DNA from 3 places in the Lysinibacillus sp. NPDC093688 genome. Region 1 is predicted to be linked to each of the others. Evidence: riboswitches for the same ligand, from Rfam matches in the RefSeq annotation. Region 1 holds a riboswitch; each other region holds the start of a gene.
The links. A riboswitch is a leader RNA that binds a small molecule or an ion and turns the genes downstream of it on or off. The one in region 1 is predicted to bind S-adenosylmethionine.

Region 2: it holds a riboswitch for S-adenosylmethionine, as region 1 does, so the genes downstream of both, metA (homoserine O-acetyltransferase MetA) here and ACQKN2_RS15020 (Na+/H+ antiporter NhaC family protein) in region 1, are expected to answer to the same signal.
Region 3: it holds a riboswitch for S-adenosylmethionine, as region 1 does, so the genes downstream of both, ACQKN2_RS04115 (cyclase family protein) here and ACQKN2_RS15020 (Na+/H+ antiporter NhaC family protein) in region 1, are expected to answer to the same signal.

What each region holds. Positions count from the first base shown of each region.
Region 1 is NZ_JBNNUX010000018.1:30,077-34,369, reverse strand. Features, by position in the region: partial or broken gene ACQKN2_RS15025 (branched-chain amino acid transport system II carrier protein) at 80-762, shown strand; gene ACQKN2_RS15020 (Na+/H+ antiporter NhaC family protein) at 1,046-2,329, opposite strand; SAM riboswitch class I at 2,439-2,546, opposite strand; gene ACQKN2_RS15015 (SMI1/KNR4 family protein) at 3,012-3,524, opposite strand; gene ACQKN2_RS15010 (hypothetical protein) at 3,608-3,820, opposite strand; gene ACQKN2_RS15005 (hypothetical protein) at 3,918-4,127, opposite strand.
Region 2 is NZ_JBNNUX010000004.1:190,850-195,142, forward strand. Features, by position in the region: gene ACQKN2_RS05775 (GerAB/ArcD/ProY family transporter) at 1-1,277, shown strand, start outside; gene metA (homoserine O-acetyltransferase MetA) at 1,686-2,621, opposite strand; SAM riboswitch class I at 2,771-2,881, opposite strand; gene ACQKN2_RS05785 (nucleotide excision repair endonuclease) at 3,086-3,457, shown strand; gene ACQKN2_RS05790 (TrmB family transcriptional regulator) at 3,543-4,293, opposite strand, start outside.
Region 3 is NZ_JBNNUX010000003.1:87,270-91,562, reverse strand. Features, by position in the region: gene ACQKN2_RS04125 (NAD-dependent epimerase/dehydratase family protein) at 1-587, opposite strand, end outside; gene ACQKN2_RS04120 (PLP-dependent aminotransferase family protein) at 695-2,032, shown strand; SAM riboswitch class I at 2,147-2,251, shown strand; gene ACQKN2_RS04115 (cyclase family protein) at 2,378-3,115, shown strand; gene ACQKN2_RS04110 (DedA family protein) at 3,557-4,153, opposite strand; gene ACQKN2_RS04105 (Cof-type HAD-IIB family hydrolase) at 4,265-4,293, opposite strand, start outside.

The DNA of each region.
Region 1 (4,293 bases):
ATAGATTTATTCGAAAATTCCGAAGGATGTACTGGCAGCCTTCGTTTTTGGTGGAATTTTCATTAAATCAATTGAATCGTTGAATTTGAAGTCACAAAAAGACGTTTCCAAAGTATTTTTTAAAGCAGGGATTATTACGGTTGTTGGTTTAGTTGCTTTACAAGTATCTATGGCTTGGATCGGTGTATCGAGTGTAGATTCGGTTGGTTATGTATCAAATGGCGGAGAGCTTATTGCATTAGCAGCGAAAACCTTATTTGGTCAAATCGGTATTTATTTAATTGGAATCGTCATTTTCTTAACAGGAAATACAACAAACGTCGCTTGTTTAGCTACAACCTCTGAATATTTTAGCCCATTATGCCAAGTATTTCATATAAAAAGTGGTTAATTATTTTCTCATTACTAGGCGTTGTATTTACTAACTTTGGTTTAACAAAGATTTTATCGATGGCTTCACCAGTATTAATGCTTTTATACCCAATTGCTATTGCTTTAATCATCCTTATTTTTACAGAAAAATGGTTTGGTGGTGCACAAAGTGTATATGTAGGCACGATGATTGGTACTGCACTTGTAGCAATATTAGATGCATTAAAGGATGCTAATATTATGGTAGAGCAAATTAACTCTACATTTGCCTTTATTCCATTATTCACATCAGGTGTAGGTTGGCTAATTACAGGTCTGTTAGGTGCGATTATTGGCTATCTTTTCAGCAATAAAAATGTTGTACAGAGTGGTAGTAGTGTATCAAATTAAGTAAAACGATAGTATGATAACACTCGCATTTGAAATGTTTCTGAAGAACTATAATCAATAGTAATTTTTTGTTATTAGTAAACGTAAGAGTTGCTTGGATGGTGGCGAACGTGCAACAGGTGAAGACATAACTTTTGAAACATCGAATAAGGAGTTAAACTTCAAAATTGCCCCAAATAAAAAATCCAATCGTTTTGATTAATCTTTTGTCAAAACGATTGGATGATTTCAATGTAAAATTAATATTTTTTAAAGCTACACCTGTCACTTTAAAGTGATGAAGTCAGGCTTTCTTTGATTTCGGATATCCGATTAGGATAGCGATGATTCCGCAAATTCCTATTAAAATCGGATAGAAAGAATATTGCAACATGCTCACTGGCGATATTCCAGCAACGCTTGCGGCTGCCAGGAATTGGGCACCGTATGGCAGAAGACCTTGCGTTGTACAGGAGAAAATATCTAATATACTTGCGGACTTTCTAGGTTCAATCCCATACTGATCAGCAATATTTTTTGCAAGTGGACCAGCAATTAAAATAGCAATCGTATTATTGGCCGTAGATAAATTAGTTAGGCCAACAAGGCCGGCAATCCCAAATTCAGCACCCTTTTTTGATTTAATTCTACGTGTCGCAAGGTGAAGTAGGAAGTCAATGCCTCCGTTCAGCTTAATAATCTCCACCATTCCAGCTATTAAGATCGCAAGAAACGCCATTTCGTACATACCTGACATTCCTTCGCCAATCTTTTGAAAAAGGTCCATTAACTGATAGCTACCATCCGCTAAGCCAACAGCCCCGGCCAGAACAATTCCAAATGCCAGAACAAGGAAAACATTCATTCCAACTAGCGCAAAAATAATAACCAATACATAGGGAATAATTTTTACCCAACTATAGCTTAAATGCTCTACTTGTGCCGCCGTTTCACCCATTGTAATAATTCCTAAAATTATGCTTGTTACAATAGCTGCCGGCAACACAATCCAAAAATTCACCTTAAATTTATCCTTCATTTGTGCGCCTTGTGAACGAACGGCAGTAATGGTTGTATCTGAAATAAAGGATAAATTATCGCCAAACATCGAACCTCCAACAATCGCTGCCATTACTAGGGCTATGGAAAAGTCAGTATGCTCACTGATCCCAACTCCTATTGGCGCCAGTGCAACAATTGTTCCTACCGATGTACCCATTGATAGGGAGATAAAGCAGGCAATGATGAACAAGCCTACGACAAGTAAGTTTTGTGGAATGACCGATAAAGCAAAGTTAACAGTGGAGTCCACTGCGCCCATGCCTTTCGCTACCTCTGAAAAGGCTCCAGCCAATAGAAAAATAACAACCATCAGCATGACATTTACATTTCCTGCGCCTTTACAAAAAATATCAACCTTTTGCGAAAACGATACTTTTCGATTCATCGCCAGAGCAACAGCGCCCGAAATGGCAATGGCTACAATGACAGGGAAGGCATAAAAATCACCTGTAATAACCCCTGAACCAATAAATAAAACTAAAAAAACAACAAATGGGATTAACGCCCATGGATTCTCTTTCTTCAATCGTTCTACCTCCAAAAATTAAAAATGGATACGTCATTGACCATTTTCTTACTAAAAAAAGACCTCTTCTTGAAACAACAAGAAGAGGTCTTATATCTATAAAACACTCCTCTTATCTATCAAGCCATTGCTTGCTGGATTTGGCACAGTAACTTACTCACAAAGTTCCGCTGCCGAGATTTCATAGGGCCAGTCCCTCCATCTCTCTTGATAAGAAGAAAAAATATTAATTTTTTGCACAATAATGAAATAGTATAATAAAACATCTATATTTGCAACTTATTTTTAATCAAACTGAATTTCAAAGCGACAAAAAAGTACTCTTTTCGCAAAAAAAGTCCGTTTTAAGCATACACCATGGTAAAAAAAGAAGCTTTAATTTTTCGTGAAATTTAGTGTCTTTAAATATATTGATTATAAAAATCATTAATAGAGTCTGAGGGCATCTTAATTACAAAGAATGTATGTGCGTTGCAGGGATATTGAAGGTATAGGAAAAGTTAAACAAGAAAAAGAAAAGACTATCTTAACTTAAATTCCATAAATCTTGAAAAAGTAATTATATATTTTAATAAGACATATTTAAAAAAGCTCAGTAAGTATGGTAGAGAACCCATACTATTGAGCTTTTGCATTCAAAGAATTTCATCAGGTTGATAGTTAATACAAGAAAATAAATCGATCACCATAACCAATATCTAGCACCTTGTGCGACGATGAATCGGTCAAGCCATGTTTCAAAATTCATTGATAATCTTTGAATATCCCCAACCTGAACATATATTAGATAGTCGTTATCCCCATTAGCAACTTTTTCTGAATCAATGAACAAATAGTCACCATATCCTTTATAATATCCAATCATATACCAATTTTTATTATAAGCACTTTTATAGTTAATATTTGTATTATATTCATTTAAATAATTTAGTATCTCTTTTAAATTGAATAGTTCAAAGCAATCCACTCCATCTGAAAATAATTTTCCACCATTACATAATTTTAAAAATGAACAAAAATCCTTCGGTAAAATATGATTAATTTTTAAAGAAAATTCTTTTAGTTCTTGGTCAGTTACTGGTCTGTTCCAATCACATGTAACATTTAAGATCTCACCATTTTCTCTTTGTATAGTTATGGTCTTCTCTTTTTCTAATCGTTTATTTAATGATGTTAAAACTAATTCAATAGACATACTGGATCACCTTATTTCAAATAGTTTAATAGTTTACCCACCAAGGAGATACAGTGCCTTTGTGGAATGAGTAAGGCTTATAATTATTCTCTAACTTTTAGTAATCTAGATAACACTAAATAGATAATTAAAGTACTTAAGCCTAATAAAGTGAAATCAAAGAATAAATTATTAATCCCGAAATCTTTTATTTGAAGAATTGATACATCTTCTGACCCTTTATAATGAATCCATTTAAACGGAATTCCTAAAATGAGCGCAATCACCAAACAAATAATTGCAATATATTTTCTCATCACATAGCCACACCTCGGAAATGTAAGTTGCAAACATAGTTTCTTAATATTTATGGAATCACCTTTATTCTTATTTTCCCTCACTTATTGTATACGTTTAGTGTAATGTAAACGTCATACCTATTGCAGTAAGAGCAGCAATAACAAATGTCCCTACAATAATCCATTGAGGAATATCTTTTTTTCCGCCTCGCGTCACAAAATATTCAGTAACTCTAACAACCAAAAATAAAACTAAAGCGGGTATAGTTAAAACATTAATTGTAAGCTCTTTGCCTGTTACGAGCATTAAAGAAACGAATAACATTCATATGCTAATGCTATCGAGGCCGAAAGCGAAAAAAGAAAGAACATTTGAGTAAGTTTCCTCGTTCTCTAGTTCTTTCTTTTTCTATCACCGAAAACGTGCTGCAACTTAATGATTAGTAAGCTTAGACTTCTTATTTTTAAAGAATTTCACAATCAAACTGATG
Region 2 (4,293 bases), on a different contig from region 1:
GATTTATAAGTCTTTTTTCATTTCCGCTTGCTGTATTATTAATGATTTTCCCTTCCGCAGTTAACGTCCAAAAATCTGCACAAAAAGGGTTTTACATTGGCGCAATTATTGGAGGGATTGTCTTAATTACGATCATCGCACTGTCTATCCTTGTCCTAGGTCCGGCAAATACTGCTGCTCGAACATTTCCTAGTTATTCATTAGCACAAAGAATTTCAATCGGGAACTTTTTACAACGCATTGAAGTAATTATGGCAGCCATGTGGATTATATCAATTTATATTAGAACTTTTATGTATTTTTATGCCTCGGTGATCGGTATCGCACAAATATTTAAAATTAAAAATCATCGACCGCTCATTTTTCCACTCGGTATGATTATCCTTGGACTTTCACAAATTGTGCATCCTAATATCATTCATTCAGATATTTACAATAGAGAAACATGGCCTATGTTATCCTTCGTTTTCATGATCTTATTACCAATAGTTTTATTACTTGTCGCGATGATTCGTAAAATTAATGGTAATCAAGGAAATACAACGCAATGCAATAGTAATACACAAAATGAAAATGGTAGTACTGGCGGGAATACTACACAAAATGACAGTAGTAATAATAACGATAATTCTGCTCAGAATGCGAGTAGTAGCAATGGTGGAGATTCTTCTCAAAGTGCAGGTAGCAGCAATAACGATAGTTCTGCTCAATGTGAAAGTAACAACAATGGCGGTAATGCTTCTCAAAGTTCAAGTAATAGCAATAACGAAAACGCTTCTCAAAGTTCAAGTAATAGCAATAATGAAAACGCTTCTCAAAGTACTAATAACAGCAATGGCGGTAATTCTTCTCAAAGTACAAGTAATAGCAATAACGAAAATGCTTCTCAAAGTTCAAGTAACAGCAATAACGAAAATTCTGCTCAATGTGAAAGTAACAACAATGGCGGTAATTCTTCTCAAAGTGCGAGTAGTAGCAATAACGAAAACACTTCTCAAAGTGCAAGTAACAGCAATGGCGGTAATGCTTCTCAAAGTTCAAGTAGTAGCAATAACGAAAACACTGCTCAATGTGAAAGTAACAACAATGGCGGTAATGCTTCTCAAAGTGCGAGTAGTAGCAATAACGAAAACACTTCTGAAAGTACAAGTAGTAGTAATGGCGAAAATACTACTCAAAGTAAAAGTGAAAACGATGCCGGCAATACTACACAGAATGATAGCGATACCGGAAATACGCCAAACAGTGATAAGAATGGAAAACCGCCAGACAATTAACAGCAGTGTGGTTCATCACCAAAAGTTGTGGGTGACATTTGTTGATTGGAGTGGAGACTGGGCGACTCCTCGGGGATCAGCAATAGAGGAACGAAGGCTAAAACCATCACATCCTGTGAGAACGCCTTCATGACCAACATCGTGTTGGCCCGAGACCCTGCAGCGTAGCGGATGTTTTCTGTGCGAAAGCGTAGTGCTAACGTAGCGGCAGCAAATGTTTTATCTGTGCGAAAGCGTAGCGACAGCAACAACAAATGTTTTATCTGCGCGAAAGCGAAGCGGCAGCGACAAAGCGCCCAGTCGAAACAGAAATCAACCACACGTTATGATGATGATCCGGAATAGTAAAGTAAAAAATGATGACCCTAAAATATCAAGGTCATCATTTTTGAATGCTATTGAAGAGCATTAAATATGATATTCAATCTGATCAACAAAATCCCATTCGTATGGTGTTTCTTGGTAAACATAGTAGTTCAGCCAATTCGAGAATAATAAATGTGTATGAGCACGCCACGTATTAATCGGTTCATTTCCTGGATCATCATTTGGGAAGTAATTCACGGGTACCTCAATATCTAATCCTTTCTCAACATCACGACTATATTCATCCGCTAAAGTTGTCGCATCATATTCAAGGTGACCGGTAATCATAATATTTTTATTGTCCTTAGATTGCACAATGAAAACACCAGCATCTTCTGAATAAGATAGTAATCGTAAATCAGGATGGTTGCGTACTTCGTCAATCGATACAGATGTATAACGTGAATGTGGTGCCGTAAACGAATCACTAAAGCCCCGTACTAAATCCACTGTTAAATCCGTAATGACATGAGAATATACACCTGAGCATTTAGCAGAAAGCCCAATTTTGCCAATACCGTAATGATGGTATAACGCTGCCTGTGCACCCCAACATATATGAAGGACCGATGTTACGTTTGTTTTGGACCAATCCATAATTTCTGAAATTTCCTGCCAGTAGTTCACTTCTTCAAACGCCATTTTCTCTACTGGTGCACCCGTAATAATCATGCCATCATAGCGACGATGACGAATTTGATTGAAAGTCGTATAAAATAATTGTAAATGTGATTTACTAACATTTTTCGATTCATGAGTAGCAGTATTTAAAAATGTAATATTCACTTGTAACGGGGTATTACCTAATAAACGTAGTAATTGCAGCTCTGTTTTTTCTTTTTCAGGCATTAAGTTGAAAATTAATATATTTAATGGACGAATTTGTTGCGTTTTCGCTCTGTCCTCTTCCATAACGAAGATTTTTTCCTCACGTAAATGTTCTCCAGCTGGTAAGTTTTTTGGAATATTAATTGGCATCTTGCATTCCCCTCTCTAGTTAAAATCAATTTGGCCTTAGTCTCCATTCACAGGCCCTGCGCAAAGCTCATTAAGTCTTCTTTTTCGATAAAATTAAAAAATCCCCCTCATTCCATTTGAGATAGAATGAGAAGGATTTACCACGTTCACTCTTATCTCTCAAAGGACAGATCCTTTGCTGGAATTAGCACCTTTCTAACTTTTGTTAGAGGTTGCTGAAGCGTCATCGGGCCAAATCCCTCTACTTCTCTTGATAAGATTATTTAATTAAAAAGAATTGTAACATGAACAATTAAGAATATCAATAATACATAGAATATTTTGTTATTAACCATGCATGTCATGATGTAATTTGTTTAACACTAATATTGAAGCAAACTAAGTTTACATCATTAAATTTGATGGTAAACATGCTGTACTTATGTTAACATATACCTTTAGTAACAGAGAGGAACGTGAATAGTTTGATTAAAATTGATTTTCCAAAACCAGATTTAGTAATTCGTCAACGCGAACAAGATTTAAAGCCAGGTGATGTACCAATCACACCGTACCATGGTTTTATTGATTTCCATAAAATCACACGTGAAAATGGCGGCATTTTCTTATTCTACAATGAAGAGAACGAGCTATTATTTGTCGGTAAAGCACGTAAAATTCGTCAACGTATTAAAAAGCATTTTGAGGACAATGTTTCACCGATGAAAAATCATCGTGATGAAATTTTCAAAATTGAAGTGTATGAAGTGGAAGATGCTATGGAACGTGAAATTTACGAAACATACGCGATCAATTCATTCCGCGCTAAATACAATGTTGATAAAGTTTTTTATTAAGATAAAAAATACTATTTAACAAAAAATAAGAATCTGCTCGCCATCTGTAATGTACATGATGGCTTGTAGATTCTTTTTTATGTTTTTATTCTACAAAAAAGGCTTTACGTTCTTTAGTAATCCATTCTCCAAGCTCTTTATCATCGCGCTTTAACAGTCGATTGACAAGCACGTCATGCCAAATATAATCCTCTAATAAATAGATATGCACCGGGTCATTTGTAATAAAAGCCGTTTCTTGATTGGACGGTGAGTGACCATAAATCATCTCTTGACCATCTACAGATAGAATAAACCAATGGGGCGTAGAAGCATTCCTCGTATATTGAGTAATGCGATGCTGGTCAACGGATACAATATTTTCATCCACATAGATTGTAATTCCATGAACCGGAATGTGCTGAGCGACCTCATGTAAATCTTCTCGCAATTCTTCATACATATCTTCCCACATTGATAAAAGTACTTTTTTCTCCGCTTTTTTTAATAACGACTGACAATAATTGACGATTGCCTCTTTTCCTTTTAACGTGACAACCTTATGCTCCGTTTCCTGCTCTTTTACCTCTAATTTTTCTAATTGATCACTAATCGACGTGAAATTCGATTGCCAACGCTGCTGAATTTGTTGTAAAAACACAGCGACAGGAATAGAAGAGTATGTCGTTTGATCTGCGGTTTCCTCTTTCATTACTAACCCTTTTTCAACAAGTACATTTAGTATGTCATATATTCTTGCACGTGGGATACCGGAGTTTTTACTTACTTGATAGGCGCTAACATGGCTATTTTGTACGAGTGCCGTATAGGCCTTTGCCTCATATTCTGTGAATCCC
Region 3 (4,293 bases), on a different contig from region 1:
GATGTTATGCCATCATTTACTACCATTTCTCCTCTGAGATATTGTTGTGCAATTAAGCCTTGTGAATCATACCAAGTACCTGGTCCGTAAAGTGAACCGTACCTTAAAATAACAGAGTCTGGGATTTCTTGAATAGCACTCTCCAATGCTACTATTCCGTCTATTGTAATCTTCCTTCTGCCTATTGCATTTACGTCTAAAGGGGTTTCTTCAATGGCAATTGTGTCGCCCGGTTCATATGCCCATGCAATACTTTGGGCAATAAGTCGTTTACTATTTGTCTTTTTCGCAGCTTCAACTAAATGGCGAGTTCCAATTGCCCTCACTTTAGCATTGTCCTCTACTCGTCCGTGCTGAAGCGCCGTGACCTGATGGATAATAATGTTTGGTTGAAAATCCTGTATAATTGCCTCAACTTGCTCCTTTTCAAGTATATTTCCAACGTATGCCGTAGCGCCTAATGCTTGTAATACTTCAATTTTAGAATCACTTGTTGTCATTCCTCCAACTATATAGCCTTTTTCAACTAAAGCTGCTATAAGACTTTTTCCAATTACACCAGTTGCGCCTGTTACAAAAATTTTCATATTTACCCCATTCCTTTCTTCATTCTTTAACCAACATCATTGTATGGTTGTTCGTTATTCTATACAATGACAATAAAACAAATCTGTACCGGTAAAGGGGTATATAAATGCTGAAATATCAACAAATTGTTGCAGATATACTTTATGAAATTGAGCAAGGAACTTTAATAGAAGGGGCAAAATTGCCTTCTATTCGTGAATTAAAAAACCGTTACGATTGCAGTTCAGAAACTGTCCTAAAGGCATTAAGCGTATTAAAATACCAGCACCTAATTTTCTCCATTCCAAAGAGTGGATTTTATGTATTGTCTACATCAAATTATCAAAGCACTGAGGTAACGAATATTATTGACTTTGCCACAGCTACCCCAGAAAAAACAATGTTCCCTTACACAGAATTTCAACATTGCTTAAATCAAGCAATTGAAATTCAACAAGGTGGGCTTTTCTCTTATGGGATGACAGTACACGGGTTAGAGTCATTGATTTTAGAGGTAAAGAAGTTACTTGAGCAATATCAGGTGTTTGCTAATAAAGAAAATATTGTGATTACAACTGGCACTCAGCAAGCACTTTATATATTGACATCAATTCCTTTTCCAAATGAAGGAGATACAATTCTAGTCGAGCAGCCAACATACCACCTCTTTAATCGCTTACTTGAAACGACTGACGTCAAATGTATTGGAATAAAAAGAGATGCAAATGGTATTAACCTGCAGCAACTAGAAAATAATTTTGCTGAAAATCGTATAAAGTTTTTCTATACTATGCCAAGGTTCCATAATCCGTTAGGGACTTCTTTTAGTAAGAAGGAAAAATTAAATATAATAGCTTTAGCAAAGAAATATAATGTCTATATTGTTGAAGATGATTATTTAGCCGATTTTGATCTAAATACAAAAGCCGACCCCATGTTTGCGTATGATGTAAGTAACCGTGTTATTTATCTAAAAAGCTTTTCTAAAATTATCTTTCCAGGATTACGAGTTGGGATTACTGTACTTCCTGATCCAATTTTAAATAATTTTATAGCTTTAAAAAGAGTAATTGATTACGATACAAGCCTGATAACACAAGGGGCCTTGGAGCTATACTTAAAGAGTGGAATGTTTCATTCTCACAGTAGGATGCTTTCACAAAAGTCTGCAAAAAAATCAGCTATTTTACATGAAGAGGTTCAAAAATTAGCCGGTTCTTCAAATATCGACTATACACGTCCAAGCTCACTTGATACTAAACTACACATGGTAATTCCTCAAAAATTACATGTAAATACTTTAATCCAACGTTTACTTGTTGAAAATGTGCATTTGAAAGCTATTGACGACAATTATTTAAAAAGTTTTCACAAAGAAAATGTACTCAAAATAGATGTAAGGAATACAAATCAAGCTCTTATTCCACTAGGTGTACAAAAAATATTTAAAGCAATGATTTTATAGAGAGGCTCTGGAATATTAAATTTTTAACCTTGTATCCCTATTGAACTTGTAAACTATAAACAAATATACTAAAGTGTGTGTAAACTTTATTTCTGAAAATTCTTATATCGCATTTTCTTATCAAGAGAGATGGAGGGATTGGCCCTATGAAGTCTCAGCAACCAGCCTATAGGTATGGTGCTAATTCCAAATGGCATAATTTAGCCTTGAAGATGAGAAGACTTACTGCAGTTGCTTTGCACAAGAGTCTTCTTCTACAAGGAGGACTCTTTTTTATTTGCTATTTAACGCGAATGATACGCAAAGAATAGCACCCAAAATATGAATAGAAAGCAGGGAAATATTATGGCAAACGAACTTTTACAAGCAATTAAATTATTGAAATCAAAAGAATGGGTCGATTTAACGCATACATTTGGTCCAAGTTCTCCACACTTCTTTATGTTTGATGATGCAAAATTTGAAACATTATTTTCCCATGATGATGGCTTCTTTGCACAGCAATTTACTTTCCCTGGGCAATACGGAACACATATCGACCCACCTATCCATTTCGTGCGAGAAACACGCTATTTAGAGGAATTGGAACTAAAAGAACTAGTGCTACCACTAATCGTTATTGATAAATCGAAGGATGCCGAAATTAATAACGATTACACATTAAGTGTTCAAGATATTCTTAACTTTGAAGTTGAATATGGAGAAATTGAAGCCGGTACCTTTGTTGCGCTGCGTACTGATTGGAGTAAACGATGGCCAGATAAAGAGTCTTTCAGCAACAAAGATGCTGAAGGCAATAATCATATTCCTGGCTGGGGATTAGAAGCGTTGCAATTTTTATTCAACGAACGAAAAGTAAGTGCTATTGGCCACGAAACTTTTGATACGGATTCAGCAGCAGATTTTCGTAAAAACGGAAAGTTAGACGGAGAATATTTTGTACTAGAGCAAGATACTTACCAAATCGAGCTTATGACCAATTTAGATAAGCTACCTCCAAAAGGCGCCGTTATATTCAATATTGTGCCAAAGCCTGAAAAAGCATCTGGATTCCCTGTCCGTTCATTTGCTATATTGCCTTAATATAGCAATAGGTCCGATTTGAAATGTAGACAAACACCACTTTGTTTTGCACAGAGCTGTATGGTAATTTAATCGACAGACTTTGCCATTTAGCATTTTATGAAGAGCATCTAATCTTGTTTTACTCGAGAAGTCTATGTGGTGAGGCTTGCCTTGTATAGTATTTTAACCATAGCTATAATACTATTTTGTTTCGCTTGTCGACTCATTCTATGATGAGGAACTGTTGATTTTCGCGGAGAGTGGCGACTCCTGCGGGATGAGCTTGCGCTGAAAGCCCCGCAGGAACGGAGTGACGAGGAGATTGAAGCCAAGCCCGCGGAAAGCGCCAGCTCGGAGTGAAAATCAACCTTTGTTTTTTGATACACTTTATTTAAATTATTCTCGACAAGTTAAGGTCTGATTCAATAAATATTGAATCAGACCTTCCATAAATTTATTTTATTTAGGTGAATTCTTTCTTTTGAAAATAAAATAAACGATCAACATAATTATTATGAACAATACTATAAGATAAATACTGTAGCGGGATAAATATACCCCAACATAATGCCATTTCTCTCCAAGCACCGTTCCTAAGGTAATAAAAGTAAATGTCCATATAGTTGCTCCCGCATAAGCAAAGAAAGCGAATTTTTTATAAGGGTAATTATTAATAGCCGCAATATATGCAGTAAGATGACGCACACCAGGAATAAAAAACCCTATTAATAATAATATTGGTCCAATTTTTTCAAATAACTTTTTCGTAAAATCAATTTTCTGTTCAGTTATATGGATTTTCGAACCGTATTTTTGTAATAAGGGGAGCCCGAATTTATAGCCTATATAGTAGCTCAAGGTAATTCCCCCAGCTGCACCTACCATAGCGCTGATTAAAGCTGGAATATGTGAAAGAGTTTCACGATATACACTATACCCTACATATGTTAAAAATATTTCATCAGGAAGTGGCAGCCCGACAATCCCTCCAACCAGGATAAGAATGATGCCAAAATATCCATAATGTTCAATAAGAGATTGCACGTGATGCGCCATAAATCCATCCCACCTAAAACGTAATAATTTTTAATAGTTAGCTTTATAATAACTCAATAGAGACAACATTATGAGTGTTATGAATTTATTACAATTTTCTCCATGCATTCATCAATGTTGTATCTTAAAATGTTTTTCAT